DNA from 4 places in the Kitasatospora sp. NPDC058406 genome. Region 4 is predicted to be linked to each of the others. Evidence: riboswitches for the same ligand, from Rfam matches in the RefSeq annotation. Region 4 holds a riboswitch; each other region holds the start of a gene.
The links. A riboswitch is a leader RNA that binds a small molecule or an ion and turns the genes downstream of it on or off. The one in region 4 is predicted to bind cobalamin.
Positions count from the first base shown of each region.

Region 1: it holds a riboswitch for cobalamin, as region 4 does, so the genes downstream of both, ACFWOG_RS17360 (CoA-acylating methylmalonate-semialdehyde dehydrogenase) here and ACFWOG_RS28360 (prenyltransferase/squalene oxidase repeat-containing protein) in region 4, are expected to answer to the same signal.
Region 2: it holds a riboswitch for cobalamin, as region 4 does, so the genes downstream of both, ACFWOG_RS24020 (ribonucleoside-diphosphate reductase subunit alpha) here and ACFWOG_RS28360 (prenyltransferase/squalene oxidase repeat-containing protein) in region 4, are expected to answer to the same signal.
Region 3: it holds a riboswitch for cobalamin, as region 4 does, so the genes downstream of both, metE (5-methyltetrahydropteroyltriglutamate--homocysteine S-methyltransferase) here and ACFWOG_RS28360 (prenyltransferase/squalene oxidase repeat-containing protein) in region 4, are expected to answer to the same signal.

Region 1 covers NZ_JBHXKE010000077.1:29,992-35,332, forward strand. Annotated here, with positions in the region: gene metF (methylenetetrahydrofolate reductase [NAD(P)H]) at 1-550, opposite strand, end outside; cobalamin riboswitch at 1,071-1,261, shown strand; gene ACFWOG_RS17360 (CoA-acylating methylmalonate-semialdehyde dehydrogenase) at 1,470-2,969, shown strand; gene ACFWOG_RS17365 (acyl-CoA dehydrogenase family protein) at 2,978-4,120, shown strand; gene ACFWOG_RS17370 (enoyl-CoA hydratase/isomerase family protein) at 4,120-5,268, shown strand; gene mmsB (3-hydroxyisobutyrate dehydrogenase) at 5,265-5,341, shown strand, end outside.
Region 2 covers NZ_JBHXKE010000128.1:19,467-24,807, reverse strand. Annotated here, with positions in the region: gene ACFWOG_RS24020 (ribonucleoside-diphosphate reductase subunit alpha) at 1-2,012, opposite strand, end outside; cobalamin riboswitch at 2,197-2,339, opposite strand; gene ACFWOG_RS24015 (hypothetical protein) at 2,846-3,796, shown strand; gene ACFWOG_RS24010 (glycoside hydrolase family 26 protein) at 3,962-5,341, shown strand, end outside.
Region 3 covers NZ_JBHXKE010000077.1:23,873-29,213, reverse strand. Annotated here, with positions in the region: gene metE (5-methyltetrahydropteroyltriglutamate--homocysteine S-methyltransferase) at 1-1,969, opposite strand, end outside; cobalamin riboswitch at 2,130-2,350, opposite strand; gene ACFWOG_RS17345 (adenosylcobinamide amidohydrolase) at 2,524-3,315, opposite strand; gene ACFWOG_RS17340 (glycerophosphodiester phosphodiesterase) at 3,553-5,341, opposite strand, start outside.
Region 4 covers NZ_JBHXKE010000173.1:12,542-17,882, forward strand. Annotated here, with positions in the region: gene ACFWOG_RS28355 (hypothetical protein) at 1-623, opposite strand, end outside; gene ACFWOG_RS28360 (prenyltransferase/squalene oxidase repeat-containing protein) at 620-3,565, opposite strand; cobalamin riboswitch at 3,723-3,876, opposite strand; cobalamin riboswitch at 3,949-4,025, shown strand; gene ACFWOG_RS28365 (hypothetical protein) at 4,155-5,341, shown strand, end outside.

The DNA of each region.
Region 1 (5,341 bases), on a different contig from region 4:
CTCGGCATTTCTCGATGAAGAAACGGATCTCGGAATCCCAGTCCGGGGAGCGGGGGTGCATTTCCGGGAAGGCCGCGACACCCACGCAGAAGTCGCCGGACTCCTTGATCAGCCGCACCAGGTCGGCGGCGTACGCCACGCCTGCGGGGTGGCGGACCCAGGGGCCGAGCGGGTCGCCGGGCGGATCGCCCCGCAGGGCCAGGATGTTGCGGACCCCCTGGTCGGCGTAGTGCCCGAGGATGTTCCGCAGCTCCGCGACGCTGTGGCCGACGGCCGTCAGGTGGGCCGTCGGCGTCAGGGTGGTCTCCTGCGCGATGCGCCCGGTGACGTTCACCGTGCGCTCCCGGGTGGACCCGCCGGCGCCGTACGTCACCGACACGAAGGTGGGTGCCAGAGCCTCCAGCCTGCGGATCGCGTTCCACAGGCCGGCCTCCGCCGCGGCGCTGCGCGGCGGCATGAACTCGAAGGAAAAGGAACGCCGACCGGTGGCCAGGAGTTCGCGGACGGATGCCGCGTGATCGGTTCGTCTGGAAGGGATTCCGAGTGTCATGGGAGGAGGCTATCCAGGGCGGTGGGATCGCACACGCGTCCGTCCATCCTGTGATACGAGATTTCTCACGCATACGTCCGGAGGGGCCTGTTCCAGTGTTTTCCACCGACGGTTCCCCGCGGATTCCCGGCCCGTCGGGAACAAGTCCGGCGCGGCCTCGCAGAAGGGCACCATAGGCGCATGGAGAGACGTTCGTACGGGCTTCCGGGAATATCCGACTGGGACCGGTGTGCGGTGAGGGGAATCGTGAACGTGACACCGGACTCGTTCTCGGACGGGGGCGCTGGTCGGACCCGGGCCGGGCACGTCCCGCCGGGCGGAAGGACCGCCCTGCACGGCAGCTGCCGCGAGGCCGTCACGAGGGTTGCGGAGCTCGGCGACTCCGGCGCCGGTCCGGTGCTGCGACCGGCCCAACCGCACGACGAGGTGAGGGACTTCTTCCACGCGGACCACAACCACGTCGCCGCGCCGGAGGAGGTCGCGGAACGGACGGCGGCGGCGAGGGATGCCCTGGACTTACTAGGACGTCCAACTATATGGTCGTGGACAAGGCCCGCAGTGCAGGGAAGCCGGTGTGAATCCGGCACGGTCCCGCCACTGTGACCGGGGAGTGCGTCGCCGCAGTACCAGCCACTGGCAGCCAGCCGGGAAGGCCGGGCGACGCGCGCTGATCCGGGAGTCAGGATACCGACTGCGGGTGTTCCGTGTTGTCCACGAGGATGGAGCAAACACGCATGGCACCGGTCCGCGCCCTTCCCGACCCTGGTGATCCTGCGACGGCTGCGGCACACCCGTCTCCCTGACGGCTCGCCGCGCCCGGCGACGGCCCGACGCGTGCGCTCACCCGAGCGCGGCGCGGGCGTCCGTCGTGCGCCCTTCCCTCGGATCTTCCCGACACCCTGACGAGAGCAGGTCTGTGATGGTCCGTGAACTCACCCACTTCATCGGCGGCAAGCACGTCCCCGGGACCTCCGGGGACTTCGGCGACGTCTACGACCCGAACACCGGCACGGTCCAGGCCCGGGTCCCGCTCGCGGGCCGCGCCGAGACCGAGGCGGCGATCGCCGACGCCGAGCGCGCCCAGTCCGAGTGGGCCGCCTGGAACCCCCAGCGCCGCGCCCGCGTGCTGCTGCGCTTCCTCCAGCTCGTCGAGGCCGAACGCGAGCCGCTGGCCCGCCTGCTCTCGGCCGAGCACGGCAAGACCGTCGCCGACGCCCACGGCGACCTCCAGCGCGGGCTGGAGGTGGTGGAGTTCGCGGCGGGCATCCCGCACCTGCTGAAGGGCGAGTTCACCGACAGCGCCGGCACCGGCATCGACGTGTACTCGATGCGCCAGCCGCTCGGCGTGGTCGCCGGCATCACCCCGTTCAACTTCCCGGCGATGATCCCGCTGTGGAAGGCGGCGCCCGCCCTGGCCTGCGGCAACGCCTTCATCCTCAAGCCCTCCGAGCGGGACCCGTCGGTGCCGCTGCGGCTGGCCGAACTGTTCCTGGAGGCGGGCCTGCCGCCGGGCGTCCTGAACGTCGTCAACGGGGGCAAGGAGGCCGTGGACACGCTGCTGGAGGACCCCCGGGTCCAGGCGCTCGGGTTCGTGGGTTCCACCCCGATCGCCCAGTACGTGTACGCGACGGCCGCCGCCCACGGGAAGCGCGCCCAGTGCTTCGGCGGCGCCAAGAACCACATGATCGTGATGCCGGACGCCGACCTCGACCAGGCCGCGGACGCCCTGATCGGCGCGGGCTACGGCTCCGCCGGCGAGCGCTGCATGGCCGTCTCGGTCGCCGTGCCGGTGGGCGAGGAGACCGCGGACGCCCTCGTCGCCAAGCTCACCGAGCGGATCGCCGCACTCAGGGTCGGCGCCTCCGACGACCCCGAGGCCGACTTCGGGCCGCTCGTCGGCCGCGACGCGCTGGACCGGGTCCGCGGCTTCCTCGACCTCGGTGTCCGGGAGGGCGCCGAACTGGTCGTCGACGGCCGCGACCTGACCGTGCCGGGGTACGAGGGCGGCTACTTCCTGGGCGCCACCCTCTTCGACCGCGTCACCCCCGCGATGCGGATCTACCGCGAGGAGATCTTCGGCCCGGTCCTGTGCGTGGTCCGCGCGGCGGACTACGCCGAGGCGCTGCGCCTGCCGAGCGAGCACGAGTTCGGCAACGGGGTGTCGATCTTCACCCGGGACGGCGACACCGCCCGCGACTTCACCCGCCGCGTCAACACGGGCATGATCGGCGTCAACGTGCCGATCCCGGTGCCGGTCGCCTACCACACCTTCGGCGGCTGGAAGCGGTCCGGCTTCGGTGACCTCAACCAGCACGGCCCGGACTCGATCCGCTTCTACACCCGCACCAAGACCGTGACCTCGCGCTGGCCCTCCGGGGTCAAGGAGGGCGCGAGCTTCACCATCCCGACGATGGGCTGAGGCGCGCCGTGCACACGCATCTGACCGACGACCAGCTCGCGATCGTCGAGGCCACCGGCGACTTCGCCCGCGAGCACCTCGCCCCGCACGCCGTGGCGTGGGACCAGGCCAAGCACTTCCCCGTCGACGTGCTGCGCAAGGCCGCGGGCCTCGGCCTCGGCGGCGTGTACGTGCGGGAGGAGTCGGGCGGCTCCGGGCTGGGCCGCCAGGACGGCGTGCTGGTCTTCGAGGCGCTGGCGACCGGCTGCCCGTCGATCGCCGGGTACCTGTCCATCCACAACATGGTCGCGTGGATGATCGACCGCTACGGCAGCCCGGGCCAGCGCGCCCGACTGCTGCCGGGACTCTGCTCGACGGAGGCCCTGGCCAGCTACTGCCTCACCGAGCCGGGCGCGGGCTCGGACGCCGCCGCGCTGACCACCCGGGCCCGGCGCGACGGCGACCACTACGTCCTCGACGGCGTCAAGCAGTTCGTCTCCGGCGCCGGAACCTCGCAGGTCTACGTCGTGATGGCCCGCACCGGCGCCCCGGGCGCCGGCGGGATCTCCGCGTTCCTCGTCGAACGGGACGACCCCGGCGTCTCGTTCGGTCCGAACGAGCGGAAGATGGGCTGGAACGCCCAGCCGACCCGGCAGGTGCTCCTGGACGGCGTCCGGCTGCCCGCCGACCGGCTCCTCGGGGCCGAGGGCGAGGGCTTCCGGATCGCCATGAACGGGCTGAACGGGGGCCGGATCGGCATCGCGGCGTGCTCGCTCGGCGGCGCGCAGGACGCGTTGGAGCGGGCCACCCGCTACCTCTCGGACCGGGAGGCGTTCGGCGCCCGGCTGCTGCACGCCCAGGCCCTGCAGTTCCGGCTGGCCGACATGGCGACGGAGCTGGAGGCGGCCAGGTCGCTGCTCTGGCGGGCCGCCGCGGCGCTGGACCGGGGGGACCCCCGGGCGCCGGAGCTGTGCGCGATGGCCAAGCGGTACGCCACCGACACCGGCTTCGAGGTCGCCAACGCCGCACTCCAACTGCACGGCGGCTACGGCTACCTCGCCGAGTACGGCATCGAGAAGATCGTCCGCGACCTGCGGGTGCACCAGATCCTGGAAGGGACCAACGAGATCATGCGCGTCATCGTCGCCCGCGGACTGACGGGAGCCGCCTGATGGCCGGCAACACCGCAGCGGGTAACGCCACAGCGGGCAACGCCGCAGCCGGGCACGCCGCGGCCGGCAGCACCGTGTCCGGGCGCACCGTCGACGAGGTCCTCGTCCAGCGGGAGGGCCGGTCCGGCCTGATCGTCCTCAACCGGCCCGCCGCGCTGAACGCCCTCACCCACGCCATGGTGCGGCGGATCGACGCCGCACTGGACACGTGGGAGCGCGACGACCGGGTCGAGACCGTCGTCGTCACCGGCGCCGGCGACCGCGCCTTCTGCGCCGGGGGCGACATCGTCGCCATCCACCGCGCCGCCACCGGCGGTGACCCGGCGGCCGTCGAGGAGTTCTGGCGCGACGAGTACCGGCTCAACGCCAGGATCGCCCGCTTCCCGAAGCCGTACGTCGCCGTCATGAGCGGCATCGTGATGGGCGGCGGAGTCGGCGTGTCCGCCCACGGCAGCGTCCGGATCGTCACCGGGACGACCCGGGTCGCGATGCCGGAGGCCGGCATCGGCTTCGTGCCGGACGTCGGCGGCACCTACCTGCTCTCGCTGGCCCCCGGCGAGCTGGGCACCCACCTCGCCCTCACCGCGGGCTCGGCGGGCGCAGGCGACGCCCTGCTCTGCGGCCTGGCCGACCACTTCGTCCCCACCGAGCGGCTGCCCGCGCTCCTCGACGACCTCGCCGAACTTCCCGTGCACGAGGCGCTCGTCCGGCACGTCGCACCCGCACCGCCCGCCCCGCTGGAGCGGCAGCGCGAGTGGATCGACAGCTGCTACGCGGCGGGCACCGTCGAGGAGATCCTCGGCCGGCTCCGCGACAGCGGGGAGCCCGAGGCCGGGAAGGCCGCCGAGCGGATCACCGCCAACTCGCCCACCGCGGTGAAGGTGACGCTCGCCGCGCTGCGCCGCGCCCGGTCCCTCGGCCCGCTGGAGGCCGTCCTCGACCAGGAGTACCGCACCTCCTGCGCCGCCCTCGACACACCCGACCTCGCCGAGGGCATCCGTGCCCAGGTGATCGACAAGGACCGCACGCCGCGCTGGAGCCCGGCCACGCTGGACGCCGTCGCCCCCGCCGCCGTGGCACGCTACTTCGCCCAGCTCGGCGAGCGGGAACTCGGCCTCGCCACCACGAAACCCCTGGAGCGCTGGTGACCCACGACATCGGATTCGTCGGACTCGGCAACATGGGCGGCCCGATGGCCGCCAACCTGGCCAGGGCAGGGCA
Region 2 (5,341 bases), on a different contig from region 4:
AGCGCGTCCCGGGTCTGCTGGTCCCAGACGCCCAGCTCCTTGAGCTCGCGCACCAGGTACGGGTTGACCTGGAGGAACTCGCCGGAGAGGGTCTCGCGCTTGAACAGGTTGGACACCTGCGGCTCGATGCACTCGTACACGCCGGCGATCGAGGCGATCGTCGCGGTCGGGGCGATCGCCAGGAGCAGCGAGTTGCGCAGGCCGGTGGAGGCGACGCGGGTGCGCAGGGCCTCCCAGCGGTCGGCCCACTCGGGCGCGGCGCTCGGGAAGTGGTCGATGTGCAGCTCGCCGCGGGCGGCGCGGGTCTCCGCGTACGCCTCGTGGCGGCCGAGCTGCTCGGCCAGGTCGGCGGAGCGCTCGTACGCGGTGAGCATGATGCGCTCGGCGATCAGCGTGGAGAGCTGCTTGGCCTCGGCGGAGTCGAAGTCCAGGCGGAGCCGGAAGAAGACGTCCTGCAGGCCCATCACGCCGAGGCCGACCGGGCGCCAGCGGGAGTTGGAGGCGCCGGCCTCGGGGGTCGGGTAGAAGTTGATGTCCACCACGCGGTCGAGGAACGTCACGGCGGTGCGGACGGTCGCGTCCAGACGCTCCCAGTCCATCGCGTTCAGCAGGTCGGCGGCGGTGGCACCGGCGGCGACGTGGGCGCCGAGGTTGACCGAGCCGAGGTTGCAGACGGCGGTCTCGGAGTCGTCCGTGACCTCCAGGATCTCGGTGCAGAGGTTGGAGGAGTGGACGGTGCGGCCGGGCAGCGCGGTCTGGTTGGCGGCGCGGTTGGACGCGTCCTTGAAGGTCATCCAGCCGTTGCCGGTCTGCGCGAGGGTGCGCATCATCCGGGAGTACAGGGTCTGCGCGGGGATGGTGCGGACGGCCTTGCCGGCCAGCTCGGCCTTGAGGTAGGCCTCGTCGAAGTCGGCGCCCCACAGGTCGACCAGCTCGGGGACGTCGGCCGGGGAGAACAGCGACCAGTCGGCGTTGGCGTTGACCCGGCGCATGAACTCGTCGGGGATCCAGTGCGCGAGGTTGAGGTTGTGGGTGCGGCGCGCCTCCTCACCGGTGTTGTCGCGGAGCTCCAGGAACTCCTCGATGTCCGCGTGCCAGGTCTCCAGGTAGACGCAGGCCGCGCCCTTGCGACGGCCGCCCTGGTTGACGGCGGCGACCGAGGAGTCGAGGGTGCGCAGGAACGGGACGATGCCGTTCGACTTGCCGTTGGTGCCCCGGATCAGCGAGCCGCGCGAGCGGATCCGCGAGTAGGAGAGGCCGATGCCGCCGGCGTGCTTGGAGAGGCGGGCGATCTGGGCGTACCGCGAGTAGATCGAGTCCAGGTTGTCCAGCGGCGAGTCCAGCAGGTAGCAGCTGGACATCTGCGGGTGCCGGGTGCCGGAGTTGAAGAGGGTCGGCGAGGAGGTCAGGTACTCCAGCCGGCTCATCAGGCGGTACAGCTCGGCCACCTCGCGCACCGACTGCTCGTTGTCGCCGACCGCCAGGCCACAGGCGACGCGGAGCAGGAAGTGCTGAGGGGTCTCGACGACCTTGCGGGTGATCGGGTGACGCAGCAGGTAGCGGGACTGCACGGTGCGCAGGCCGAAGTACTCGAAGCGGTCGTCGCCGGCCGGGTCGACCAGGGCGTTCAGCGCCTCGGTGTGCTTGGCGACGAACGCGGCGGTGGTGTCGCCGATCAGGCCCTCGGCGTGGCCGACGGTGATCGAGGTGGAGAAGGAGACCACGCCCTGGGTCGCCGCCTCGTCGACGATCTCCAGCGCGAGCAGCCGGGCCGCCAGCTTCGAGTACTGCGGGTCCTCGGCGATCATCGACGCGGCGGCGTCGATGGCCAGGCCGCGCAGCTCGGCGAAGTCCGAGCCGGCGTTGCGGCCGCGCAGCGCGGCGGCGGCGACGTGACCCGGGTCCACCTGGGGGAGGTCGACGCTGCGGTCGGTCAGCACGCGGAGGAGCGCGCCGCCGGGGTCGGAGACCGTACGGTCGGCGGGGGCGGAGCTGGAACCCTGGGCGGGCAGGGTGACTGAGGCAGCGGTGGTCAAGGCGCTCTCTCCTGGCGGCGATCGGCGTCGGTAGATCGGGGGGCCGGGCCGTTCGGGGCAGGGGAGGACGGCGCGGGCGCCCGTGGCGTCGCGCGGCGTGTCGTCCCCGGCCCGCCCGCGAGGCCCGGAAGGTGGTGCTCGTGCTGGGGCCTCTGCGGGGAGGCGCTCGCACACCGTCGGCAGGTACTCGGACTCGCGGGCTCCCATGGGGAGACGGCCGCTCACCGCTGCGGGGCAGTCCCGGACTCGCACCGGGTTCCCCTGCGTCGACAGCAGGGTCGAGCATACATCTAGTGGTGCTCTCTCGATGCGACACCACATGTTGTGCAGCGCGGCGTGTTGGCGCGATGACCGCTGGTACCGGGGCGGGAGCCGGGAAGGGGCGCGGGCCGGGGTTCCGGACGCCCCGGGGCTTGTCAGGATTCGGAAACGGAATGGTGACCGGGGCGGTCGCCGGTCAGGGCCATGCCCTACGATCTCGCCTCATGAGCGACGGAACGGGCGTGCCCGGGGAGTGGTCTGGACAGCCCGCTTCGCCGGGGGAGCAGCCGGCCCCTCCCGCCGGTGCGGGGGGCGCACAGAACCAGCAGCCGGGTGGACCCGGACCGGTGCCGCCGGGGCAGCAGCCCTCCGGCGGCCAGGCCGTGCCGCCGGCACCGGGCGGCTTCGGACCGCCTCCGGCGTCGTACGGACCGCCCGCGCCGCCGCCGGCCCGGCCGCCGGCGCCCGCGGCGCCGCAGCCGCCGCAGTCGATCCAGGTGCCGCCGCCCGTTCAGCCGCCTGTTCAGCCGCCCGCGCCGCAGCCTCCGGTGCAGCCCCAGCCGGCGCCGCAGCCCCAGCCGCCGATGCCGGTGCCCTCGCACCACTGGCAGCATCCGCCGCAGCCGCAGCCGCAGCCGCAGCACCTGCCGCCGCCGCAGCAGCCGCAGCAGACCGAGCCGGACTGGGCCGCGCTCGCCGACCGCAACGCGGCCGAGCACCGGCGCAAGACCCGGTTGAAGATCATCGGTGCGGCCGTCGCCGTCCTGATCATCGGCGGCGCCGTCGCCGGCGGCCTGCTCCTGCTGGGCAAGGACGGCGACGAGAAGCCGATCGCCGGGCCCACGTCGACCGCGACCGGGGCCACCCAGCAGCCGGCGCCGTCTCCGACCGGTTCCGCCAAGCCGACCCCGACGTCCACCCCGACGCCGACCCCCACTCCGAGCGCGACCCCCGACGACCCGTCGAAGCCGCTCTGGGACGCCTCCACCGACCCGGCCCCGCAGGACGCGGCGGCGCTCTTCTCGGCGCTCACCGTGACCGTCAACGGCGCCACCTGGAACCGGACCGTCGTCTCGCTCGACTCGCCCTGCTGGGACGGCAACTCCACGGTCGGCGGTCTCGGCCGGGCGCTCGGCGACCAGGGCTGCCGCCAGGTCCTCCGGGCCACCTACGTCTCCGGCGACAGCGCGGTGACGCTCGGCGTCGCCGTCTTCGACCACAAGATCCAGGCCGAGACGGCCCTGAAGAACTACGTCGGCCACCTCAAGGGCGCCGCCGCCCCGGGGGCGCCGGTCTTCTGCGCCACTCCGGGCTGCACCAACACCAAGAGCATCCTTGGACGCTACGCCTACTTCACCGTCGAGGGTTCCGCCAAGGGCGGCAACACCGCGGACGCCGCCGCGACCGCGGCCGCCACGGGCTTCGGCGAGCACGTGAAGAACCAGCTGCTCCAGCGGGCCAAGACGCCCGCGGCCCCGCCGGCGGCCCCGGCGGGCTGACCGCCCGCCGCCGGCCCGGCCGGCCGTCCCCCGCGTGCCCGCTCGCCGGGACGCGGGGGAGTGTGGCAGGCTCGCGGGCTGTCAGTCGTACGCGTGTCCGGTCGTGGCGGCCCGGGCGTCGCCGCCGGGCCCCCCGGCCGACCCCGGTCTCCGGAGGAGTGCCCCGTGGCCCTGCCCCGCCCGTTGCACGGCAAGCCGGCCGCCCTGGCCGTGTCCGCCGCCGTGCTCGCCACCGGCGCGCTGGTGCTCGGCGGCCGGGACGACCGCTCCGCCCCGCCGCCGCCCGGCCCCGCCGGGCCGACCGGACGCAGCGAACTCACCCTCAACGGCGCCGGCCGCGCCCTGCCCCCCGAGGTCGGCCGCGACCTGCTGGCCCGTGATCCGCAGGCCTCGCCGAACGCCCGGGCCGTCCAGCAACTGCTCGCCGACCTGGAGGCCACGGCCCGGTCCGGCCGCTCCGGCGGCACGGTGATCGGCCAGCACATCGAGGGGCACAACGAGCGCTACAACCCCGAGTACGGCGACTACCGGGGCACCAAGCCGGTCGGCTACTACTACAAGAAGGCCGCCGACATCACCGGCAAGCTGCCCGGCTTCGTCGAGACCGACCTCGGCCCCGGTTACGGCCAGAGCGGCTGGGGCGTCGGCAACCCGCGCTCCTACTCCGAAGGGCGCTGGCCCGCCTGCGCGGTCGGCTGGCAGTACACCGACGACGCGGTGGACCTGATGGCCGCCGTCTGGTCCGGCCACCCGCGTGCGGCGGACGGTACGTACGGCGCGGCCGGCGTCCAGAAGAACTGCGACGGCACCGCCACCGAGCTGCCGGACAACGGCGGCGCCCCGGCCGGCCTGGTCGGCATGTCCTTCCACCAGCCGTACCCGGGTTCGGACGTCAAGTCCTTCGACCGGGTGCTCTGCTCGTCCTCGCCCGCGGCCGGCGACCCGGGCTGGTTCGGCCGGGTCGTGGACAGCACCGGCGGCACCCCCGAGTACCGGGCGCTGCTGACCGACCTGTCCTTCCTCGCCGACCACCTGGAGTACCTCGCCGCCCACGACGTGCCGGTGCTGCTGCGCCCGTACCACGAGATGAACGCGGCCGACTGCGCCCGCGGCTTCTGGTGGTCCGGCCAGAAGCCGGCCGACTACCAGGCGCTCTGGCGGATCACCTACCACTACCTGGTGGAGACCCGGGGCCTGCACAACCTGCTGTTCGCCTGGACGCCGGTCTCCTGGGACGGCGCCCCGGGCGTCGACCCGTGGAACTACTACCCGGGTGCGCAGTACGTGGACCTGGTCGGGGTGGACGACTACAGCGGCAGCCCGGCGCGCCCGATCGGCACCGGCGAGGTGTGGACCAAGCGCTACTACGACGGCCTGGCCGGGTACGGCAAGCCGCGGATCCTGGCCGAGTCCTTCGCCGTCCCGGTCAACTCCCGCCAGTCGGACACCCTGCGGCGCACCCCGTGGACGATCTGGACGGTCTGGGGGCAGTCGCTGACGGCGGACAACCTGACCCCGGACCAGCCGCGCAACTCCAACGCCGAC
Region 3 (5,341 bases), on a different contig from region 4:
TGTGGGTGTGGATCTGGGTGTCGACCCGCACGCCCGAGGTCGCGAGGCGGAAGGCGACCGTGGCCCAGTCCAGGTAGGCCGGGCGGTCGGCGGAGCGCAGCGGGAGCGTCTCGCGCAGCGCCGGTTCGTCGACCTGCACGACGACCGCGCCGGCGGCCTCCAGGTCGGTGACCTCGTCGCGCAGGGCGAGGGCGACCTGGAAGGCCGTGTCGGCGAGCGGCTGGTCGTCCCGGACGAAGGACCAGGCGAGCATGGTGACCGGCCCGGTGAGCATGCCCTTCACCGGACGGTCCGTCAGGTCCTGCGCGTAGCGGAACCAGTCGACGGTCATCGGGTGCGGGCGCGAGATGTCACCGGCCAGCACCGGCGGGCGGACGTACCGGGTGCCGTAGGACTGCACCCAGCCGTGCCGGGTGGCGAGGTAGCCGGTGAGCTGCTCGGCGAAGTACTGGACCATGTCGTTGCGCTCGGGCTCGCCGTGCACCAGGACGTCCAGGCCGGCCTTCTCCTGGAAGGCGATCACCTCCCGCACCTCGGTCCGGATGCGCTCCCGGTACGCGGCCGGGTCGATCCGCCCGGCGGTGAGGTCGGCCCGGGCCACCCGCAGTTCGGAGGTCTGCGGGAACGACCCGATCGTGGTGGTCGGCAGCAGCGGCAGGCCGAGGCGGGTGCGCTGGGCCTCGGCGCGCTCCGGGTAGGCCTGGGCCCGGCGGGCGTCCGCCTCGGTGACGGCCGCGGTGCGGGCCCGCACCGCGGGGTCACGGGTGATCGGGGAGTTGGCGCGGGACGCCAGGTCGGCGCGGTTGGCGGCGAGTTCGGCGGTGATCGCGCCGGTGCCCTCGCGCAGGCCGCGGGCGAGCAGGGCGACCTCGTTGGCCTTCTGCCGCGCGAAGGCGAGCCACCGGGCGATCTGCGGGTCGAGGTCGCGCTCGGCGGCGGCGTCCAGCGGGACGTGCAGCAGCGAGCACGACGGGGCCACGTCGACGGTGCCGGCCAGCCCGAGCAGGGTGGCCAGGGTGGAGAGCGACTTCTCCAGGTCGTTGATCCAGATGTTGCGGCCGTCCACCACACCGGCGACCAGCCGCTTGCCCGGCAGGCCGCCCGCGGCGGCCAGGTCGCCCAGGTTGGCGGCGGCCGGGCCGGTGAAGTCCAGGGCGAGGCCGTCGATCGGGGCCCTGGCCAGCACGGGCAGCGCGGCGCCCAGGCGGTCGAAGTAGCTCGCGACCAGCAGCTTGGGCCGGTCGGCGAGGGCACCGAGGTCGCGGTAGGCGCGCGCGGTGGCGTTCAGGTCCGCGGGGGTGCGGTCCTGGACGAGCGCCGGCTCGTCCAACTGGACCCAGGCGGCGCCGGCCTCGTGCAGGTCGGCGAGGAGGGCGGCGTAGACGGGCAGCAGCCGGTCGAGCAGGGTGAGCGGCTGGAAGTCCTCGGGGACGCCCGGGGCGGGCTTGGCGAGGAGCAGGTACGTGACCGGGCCGACCAGCACCGGACGGGCGCTGTGGCCGAGGTCCAGGGCCTCGCGCAACTCCGCGACCGCCTTGGCGGAGTTCGCGGTGAAGACGGTGTCGGGGCCGAGTTCGGGCACCAGGTAGTGGTAGTTGGTGTCGAACCACTTGGTCATCTCCAGCGGCGCGACGTCCTGGGTGCCGCGCGCCATGGCGAAGTAGCCGTCCAGCGGGTCGGCCTCGACCGCCGCCCGGTGACGCGGCGGGATCGCGCCGACGGCGACCGTGGTGTCCAGCACGTGGTCGTAGAGCGAGAAGTCGCCGGTGGGCACCTCCTGGACGCCCGCCCCGGCGAGCCTGCTCCAGTTCTCCAGACGCAGGTCGGCGGCGGTGGCCAGCAGGGCGTCGGCGCTCACGGCGCCCTTCCAGTACCCCTCGATCGCCTTCTTGAGCTCACGGCCACCGCCCTGGCGGGGGTATCCGTACACGGTGGCCAGGGTTGCCGCGGCTGCGGACTTCGCTGTCAAGGGACTCTCCTTCGCGAGCCTGTCTGTGGCCCCGGTGACGGGACGGAGGCGCGAAGGGGTGACGAACCGGGCGGGACCGCGTGCGCACGAGAAGCGCCGGATCCGCCTGGTATGTACGCCGACCCGCCCACGAGGTCACCGGGATGTCCGCGCGCGAACGGGTCGCGTGCGGGCAACGGGCAGGTCTTCGGACTCGTGGACACGCCCGCCCGAAAGGGCGGACACCTACTGGCCGTCGCTTCCCAGACCCGACCGGGCCCAGTGCGTATGACGGCGGTCGTTCCCACTCACCGCTGCGGGGCAGTCCCGGATTCCCACCGGGTTCCCTCTTACGACGCGCCTGCCTGGTGGGCAGGGCGAACCAGCTGCCCGCCCAGCTTAGGACGAATCCGGTACCGGGAGAACACAAGGACACCAGGACGTCCACATCCTGAGACGCCGCCAGGGCCCCGGACGGGCGGCGGAGGGCCGGACGGCACAGGACAGGACAGGACCGGACCGGCCGGTGCGGGTGCCGGCCCGCCGTCCCGGAACCCCGCGCCCCGGCCGTGCCGCTACTCGTCGGAGAGCACGAAGGTCCGACCGCACCCGGGCGTGGACCGCAGGTGACCGGGCACGGGTCCCCGGACGCGGCCGGCCCGGTCGCGCTCGGCGCCCAGCACGACGGCCGCGTGGACGGCGCGGGCGGCGCGGGATCCCCAGCGGGACCGGGGGCCGCCGAACGGCTCCGCCTCCCGGCCGGGACCGGTCCGCCGCACCGCCACGCAGACCGCGTCCGACGGCGTCCCCGAGCAGTCGTACCCGGCTTCGAGCAGCGCCTGGACCTTGGCCTCCGTCACGGTGGCCACGAGGTTGACGGCGGCCGCGTCCGAGAGGGCCACCGGAACGACGACCACGATGTTGATCGTGCCGGGAACGAGCGCGTCGCCGGGCGCGTCGCCGTCGGCGGGCGCCGACGCCCAGGTCGGCACGCCGATTCCGGTCGTCACCACCGCGGTGACGCCGTGGTCGCGGGCCCAGGTGAAGGCGTCCACCCGGGCGGCGGTCATCAGCCCGACGCCCGGACCCCGCAGCCCCAGGTCCTCCGCCAGCTCGGCCAGGTGCCGGTCCGGGTCCGTCCTGCCGTACCCGGCCCGGACCTGGGCGTTGACCAGCCACTCCCGCTCGCCCAGGCCGCCGCCCAGCACGGCGCTGCTGAGCATCCGCCAGCCGGGTCCGGCCCGCCACACCAGGAGATGGCGGCACTCACCGTCCTCCGGGCGGCCGGACCGCTCGATCACCACGGGGTCGCCGAAGACCCCGTCGTCCACTCCGGGAGGGCCCGCCTGCTGCTGCGGGATTGCCATGAACGATCCACCTTCGGGCACGTGGGTGAGCGGCCGACCGGCCAGGCGATCAATCCTAGGCACAGGGCGACGCCGCACGGATCGACGGAGCCCCCGGCGGACGCCGGACCCCGTGCCGGGCGAGCGGGCACGGGGTCCGGCGGTCGGTGCGCAGGTGCCGGTCGGTTCGGCCGGGGTGCGCCGGTGCCGGTCGTGCGGCCGACGCGGTCGGTTCGGCCGGGGTGCGCCGGGGTGCGGTCAGCCGTTGGCGGGGGGCGTACCGCCGAGGGCGAGGGCGTCGGCGGCGATCAGTCGGGCCCGGTCGGCGGGGACGGTCCGGCCGGACTGGTTCTCGGCCCACCGGGCGAGCGGCCCGTACTGGCCCTGGCCGAGCATCACGGTCAGGGTGGCGACGGCGTTGCGGTCCGCCCCCGAGGTGAGGACCAGCGAGGCCAGACCGGTCGGCGTGGCCGCGACGGTGAACTCGGCCGTCGTCTCGGCCCGCCCGCCGGGGCCGGTCGCCTCCGCCCGCAGGGTGTGCCGGCCGAGCGCGAGCGCCGTGGTGTCGAGCGCGGTGCCCGGCGTGAGCTCGGCACCGTCCAGGGTCAGCCGAACGGAGTCGGCGCCGCGCGCCTGCACCGCGGTGACCGGCTGCTGGGCACGGTCCAGGGCGGCCCCGGCGGCCGGGGAGGTGATCGCCACGGTGGGTGCGGCGGGCGGCGCGACGGCGCCGGCCTGCTGCCAGGCGGCGTTCCAGCCGGCGAGCTCCGCCGGACGGTTGGTGATGATGCCGTCGACGCCGGCGGCCTCCAGCGCCTTCCACCGGGCGGCCGCGTCGACCGTCCAGACGTTGACCGCGACGCCGGCCGCGTGCAGGTCCTTCACCACGCCGAGCCGGGCGGAGACGGCGCCGTCCGAGGGGTTGTAGGCGGCCAGGCCGAGCTCCCTGGAGATCGCCACCGGGTCGGCGTCGAGGGTGCTGCGCAGCAGGCCGAGCGGCAACTCCGGTGCCAGCTCGCGGGTGTGCCGCAGGGCGTCCACCTCGAAGCTCTGGACGAGGACGCGGCCCGCCATCCCGTGGTCGCGCACCTCCTTGACGATCCGGGCGACCTCGTCGCGGCTGTGCCGGCCCTTGATCTCCAGCAGCAGGTTGCCGCCACGGGTGCGCAGATCCTCCAACTGCGCCGCGAGCGTGGGCACCCGGGCACCCGCGTAGGCCGGGCCGAACCGGGAACCGGCGTCCAGCGCGTCCAGTTGGGCGGAGGTCAGGTCGCGGATCCGCCCCTGGCCGTCGGTGGTGCGGTCCACCGTGTCGTCGTGGAGGATGTACGGCACGCCGTCCTTGCTGGGCTGGACGTCGTTCTCGATCCACTCGGCGCCACCGCGCCGGGCGACCTCGTCCGAGACCAGGGTGTTCTCCGGTGCCGCGGAGGAGGCGCCGCGGTGGGCGAAGACGGTGAGCGGGGAGTCCGCCGGCCGGAGCAGGCCGCCCGGGGCGAGCGCGGTCACCCTGAGGTCGTCGAACGACACCTTCGCGCCGTTGACGACGAGCGCCTGGCCGCCGTCGGCGCTGCGGGCGACCTGGGTGGTGCGGGCGGCCTCCCGGCCGTCGAAGATCCAGCGGGCGGTGGTGCCGTGCACCTCGACGGCGATCCGCACGTCGCGGCCGGTGCCGGCGGCGACCGGGGCGGCGGCGGTGTCGGTGACGAGCCAGCTGTTGGCGGTGGTCCGCCGGGCGAACTCCAGGCCGTTGGCGGCGGTGGTGCCGGTCCGCACGGTGGCGATCGACCACGGGGTGGCGCCGCTCGCCGGGACGTCCAGGCCGAGCGCCGCCCAGCGGGCGTTGTCCACGACGGACTCGAAGCGGGCGGTCGCCTCGATGCGGAAGTCGTCGAGGTGGCGGCCGAAGGTGATCCGGCTCTGCTGGCCGGAGTTGGCGGAGGTGCCGACCAGCCGGCCGTTCGCCACCTTCCAGTCGCCCTCCACGGCGGTCCAGCCGGCGGGGAGGGAGGTGCCGGAGAAGCTCTCGGTCACCACGACGTCACCG
Region 4 (5,341 bases):
GAGCCGCCGCCGGCCGTGCCGGGGTCGGTCGTCGGCGCGGGCGGCTCGGGAGTGGCGTTCGTACCGCCGCCCGGCGCCGTGTTGTGCGCACGCACGGTGTCCGGCGAGAAGGTGGGGCGCCCTTCGGTTCCCTCGATGTTGGTGCCACCGAAGATCCACAGGTCGACGCTGCCGGGCTTCGGCTGGTAGCTCATCGCGCCGAGCTGGCTGTAGGACCAGCTGTTCTGACCCGGGTCCGCGTGCCAGTACGACCAGTAGGCCGAGGCCGGGGGCGTCAGGACACACTTCTCCTGCTCCGGGGGCGGGAACTGCTTGCCGCCCTGGAAGCCGCTGTACCCGATCCGGCAGATGAACGCCGGGCCGTCGTGCCCGGTCCCGGTGGTCTTCCAGCCGCCCTGGTTCAGCAGGCTGTACCCGGTGGTCGGGGTGGTCCCGCAGGAGCGCAGGAGCGGGCCGCCCCACTTGCTGAGGTCCACCGCGAGCACCACGCCGGAGCCGGTGGTGCACTGCTCGATCGGCAGCGGGGCCGCGGCGGCCGGGGTCGCGCCCGCACCGAGCCCGCCGATCGCGAAGGCGAGCGCCGCGGTGGCGGCCCCGAAGATCCGGCCGATCCGCCGGATCACCGGTGACGCCCCGGGGTGGAGCCCGACCGGCGACGGGCGACCAGGACGGCTCCGGCGCCGACGGCGGCCAGCAGGCCGGCGACGGTCGTCAGCACCAGTGCCTCGGTCCCGGTCCCGGTCCCGGCCAGGCTGCCGGTGTCGGTCCGGACGTGTGCGCCGCCGACCGGGGCGCCGTCGCCTCGCACCGGATCACCGGCACCTCCGACGCCACCGGAGCCTCCGGCACCGCCCGCCCCGCCGGGGAGCAGCGAGTCACCGGGTCGGGCGGTCGTGCCCCCGGTAGGCGTGGTGACGGCCGTGGGCGTGCCGGTGGGTACGGGAGTACCGGTGGGCGTCGGCGAACCGGGCAGAGTGCCCGACGGCGTGCCGGTCACGGTCGATGTCGCGGTGGGCGTGGGCGTGGCCGTGGGCGTCGGGGTGCCGGTGGCGGTCGGGGTCGGCGTGGCGGTGGGCGTCGGCGTACCGGTCGGCGTGGCCGTCGCGGTCGGGGTGGGTGTCGGCGTGCCGCCGAGGTCGCGGCGCAGGGTGCCGAAGGAGATCCCGGTGGCACCGCCCACGGCCTGGGTGGAGGCCCGCACGTCCGATCCCTGCTGTCCGGCGGAGGCGACGTCGAAGCCCCCGTCGCCGTTCTGCTGCCCGGCGAGGAAGTCGAGCGCCTTCGCGATCGGTGCGGCGTAGGCGGACTGACGGAGGGTCAGGCCCTGGACCGCGAGGGCGGCCGAGTTGGTGGAGTCTCCGGCCGCACCCGGGAAGCCCCCGTCGGCCAGCTGTCGCCCGGCCAGCCAGGCCAGTCCCTTGTCGACCGCCCGCGCGGCCTCGTCCCCGGGGACGAGCGCGAGTGCCATGGCGGCCATCGCGGTGCTGTCCACGTCGGAGTCGCCGGTGGCGGGGATGAGGCTCGGCCAGGAGCCGTCGGCGTGCTGGAGGCTCTCCAGGTAGGCGACCGGCGAGGTGGCGCTCGCGGTGTCCCCGGCGCGCAGCTGGGCCATGATGCCGAGAGCCTGGGAGAAGACCGACGTGGCGTAGGTGTAGTTGCCGGGGCCGGCGCAGCCGGCGGCCTCGTCGGCCTTGGCGCAGACGGCCGCGGCCAGGGCGGCGATCAGGTCGTGCCCGCCGAAGGCCCGCGGGTTGCGGCCGACGACCTCGGCGAGCAGCGCCTCCTTGCCGAGCGAGCCGCCGCCCGCGTACTCGGTGCCGATGCTGGTCCAGTCGTTGACGGTGCGCCCGTTGGGGTCCGTGCCCTGCTGGTCGAGGAAGTCGACGATCCGGCGCAGGGCCGCGTCGTTCGCGCCCGTGGCGGCGAGCGCGAAGGCGCCGTCGATGGTGAGGCCGAAGTCCGCGAAGGTCGGGAACGCCTCGTAGTAGTGGCCGTCGATCAGGTTGGCCGGGGCGGTGAGGTAGGAGCTGCCCCGGGCCAGGTCGGGGGCCCGGCCGGCGGGCGTGGTCGGCGGGGTGGTGGTGGCACCGTTCGGGTTGTGGCGGACGGTGGTCAGATCGGTTCCGGTCAGGGCCAGGACGGCCTGCTCGGTGGCGGCCGCGTCGGCCTCGGTGGTCGACTCGTCGGGGCCGAAGCCGCCGTCCTCGCCCTGGCGGGCGGCCAGCCAGGCCTTGGCGGTGGCCTGTTTGGCCCCCTGTCCGACGGCCTTCAGCGTCTGGGCCGCGGCGGCGGTGCTCGTGGTGTCGCCGGCGGCGCCGACGTAGGGGGCGTAGGAGCCGTCGGCCTGCTGGCTCGCGGCGAGCTGGTCCGCGGCCTTCTTCGCGGTGGGCTCGAAGCCGGCCGCCGGGCGCAGGGCGAGGACGGCGAGGCCGGTGGCCACCGGGTCGGACTCGCAGTGGCCGCCGGCCACGATCATCGAGCCGGCGATGCCTCCGTCGGCGCACTGCAGGACCGTGAAGCGGGCGAGCGTCGCGGCGGGCGGCGTGACGCCGGCGCGCTGCAGGGCGATCACGGCCCACGCCTGCACCCAGGGCGAGGCCGCACCGTGGAAGTCCCCGGCCGCGGTGCACTCCCCGTTCTCGCCGGCCGCGACGCACACGTGGTCGGTGAGCGCGGCGATCAGGTCGCGGCCGCCGAAGTCCCGGGGGTTGCCGTCGGTGCTCTCGGCGACCAGGGCCAGCAGCGCGGCGGCCTTGGAGTCGGGCTTGCCGCTCGGCCCGTCCGGGTACAGGAAGGCGTCGGTGTGGGCGGCGAGGTAGGCGACGACCTTGCGCAGGGCCGGGTCCTGGGTCCCGGCGGCGGCCAGGGCTGTCGCGGTGAGGGCGGTCCGGGGGAAGTCGGCCCCCTCGAAGGCCCAGTTCCCCATGTACTCGCCGTTGACGAGGCGGCCCGCCAGCCAGGCCGCCGCGGCGGCGGGGTCTCCCGCGGGCGGCGGGAGGGTCGGGTTCGGCGACGCCGACGGCGACGCGGAGGCGGACGGCGACGGACCGGTGTTCCTGGCCCGGACGGAGTCCGGGGTGAAGGAGGGCGCTCCGCTCGTCCCGCCGATGTCGGTGCCGCCGTACACCCAGGCCTCGACCTCGCCGGGCCTGGGCTTCTGCGTGCCGGCGCCGTAGCGGCTGTAGGACCAGGTCGCCTGGCCGGGCTCGGCGATCCAGTAGGACCAGTACGCCGTCGCCTGGGGGGTGTTGACGCAGGGTTCCTCGGCGACGGCGGGGTACTGGGTGCCGTTGGCGAAGGCGCCGTTACCGAGCCGGCAGATGAAGGCGGGGCCGTCGTGCTCGGTGCCGGTGGTGGTGAAGCCCGCGTTGTGCAGCAGGTTCATCCCGGTCGTGGGGTGGGCGTCGCAGCCGCGGACGACTCCGCCGCCCCAGTGGCCGAAGTCGACGGCGACGATCGCTCCGGTGGTGGCGGTGCACTCCTCGATCGGGTCCGCGGCGGCCCTGCCGGGGTGTCCGAGCAGGACCGTGCCGCCGGCGGCGATCGCGACGGCACCGGTGGCCACCAGGGACGTGAACCCCCGGGCTCTGTGACTCGTACGACTGCTGCTGGCCCTCACCGGCGACTCCCTGATCAGTCGTCGGGATGCCACAGCGCAGCCGACGGCCTCCTTCGCGCGGGGCCGTTCTGACCGCGTCGTAGTCCACGACGACGCAAGCACTCCTGGAACAAGGCCCCGGCGCAGGCATTCCGGCTCACCAGCCCGGGGTGGGGCGGGTCTACGGTTGCGGGTCAGCGCCGGAATCGGACCGGCTTCCCCTGACTGCCGAGGATGAAAAAGCATTTCATCAGACCACGCTCGCGGAGTCGGCGTCAACGAAGCGTCATGTCTCCTTCCCCACCTCGTGACTGCCCCGCCGGTGCGGTAGCGTCCGCGGTGGCCGAGCGGGGGAATCCGGTGTGAATCCGGGGCTGACGCGCAGCGGTGTGGGGCGGTGACCGTGCCGGCCCGAGCCCGAATGCCCGCCCGGCCGCGCAGCATCAGCGAAAGCCAGCCCACGCGATCCGGGCGGCGGCCGCCCCAGCCGCCGCGCGCCCGACCGGGCACCGGGGCCGGGGCCGGATCGGCGCCCGCCACACCAAGGAGCCGTTCCGTGCCCGTTCCCGCCTCCTCGCGCTTCGCCTCCTCACGCGCCGCCTCCGCGGTGACCGTCTCGCTGGCCGCCGGCGCCCTCGTGCTGTCGGCCGTCCCCGCCCACGCGACCGCGACCCCGGCCCAGATAGCCACCTCGAAGAGCACCGGCGTCACCTACCTGAAGTCCCTCCAGGCCGCGGACGGGAGCTACGTCACCGGCGGCGGGCTCTCCAACGAGTGGGCGTTCAGCGCGCTGGCCGCCGCCGGTACGGCCGCGGCGGACGTGACCCCCGGGGGCGACGCCACCAAGAACGCCCGGCTCGTCTACCGCAACCAGCTCGCCGCCGCCACCTGGCCGGGCGCCTCGCCGGTCGTCACCGACTACGAGCGCGGCGCCCTCAACGCGTACGCCGCGGGGATCGACCCCGCGCGCGTCGGGCCGAGCCGCAACCTCGTCGCGGACCTGGTCGCCTACTGGCAGACCGCCGAGCCCGGCTACTACGGCCCCTCCGCCAACTTCAACGGCACGGTCTTCGGGCTGCTCGCCCTCGGCGGCGCCAGGACCCAGGGCGGCGGGCAGCGCGTCCCGCAGGCCCTGCTGGACGCCTCGGTCGCGACCGTGCGCGCCAACCAGCACACCGACGGCGGCTGGAACTACAGCAAGGCCGCCGGCGACCCCGTCGCGCTCGGCCAGGGCAGCGACATCGACATGACCGGCGCCGCCATGGCCTCGCTGTGCAGCGGCGGCGTCCCCAACACCGACTCCGCCGTCGTCGCGGCCAAGAACTTCCTGAAGGGCAAGCTCGTCGCCTCCGGCGCCTTCAACTCGATGTGGGGCGCCAACACCGACTCCAACGGCTGGGCCGTGTCCGGCCTCAACGCCTGCGGGATCAACGCGCAGGGCGTCGACTTCACCAGCGGCACCGGCAAGACCCCGATCGACTTCCTGATCGCCCAGCAGTTCAAGCCCGGCGGCGGCTTCAAGTACCTGCCCACCGACACCACCCCGTCCCCCTACGCCTCCGTGGACGGCCTGCGCGCCGTGGCCGGCGGCGGGTTCACCGCCACCCCGCCCGCGCCGACGGCGGCCGGTGAGCCCGCCTGGGCCGCCACCACCGGCTTCACCTCCGGCACCGCCGCCCGGCTCGCCCTCGTCGTGGACAACGGCACCGCCCCGCTGAAGGTCTGCGCCGTCACCCTCACCCC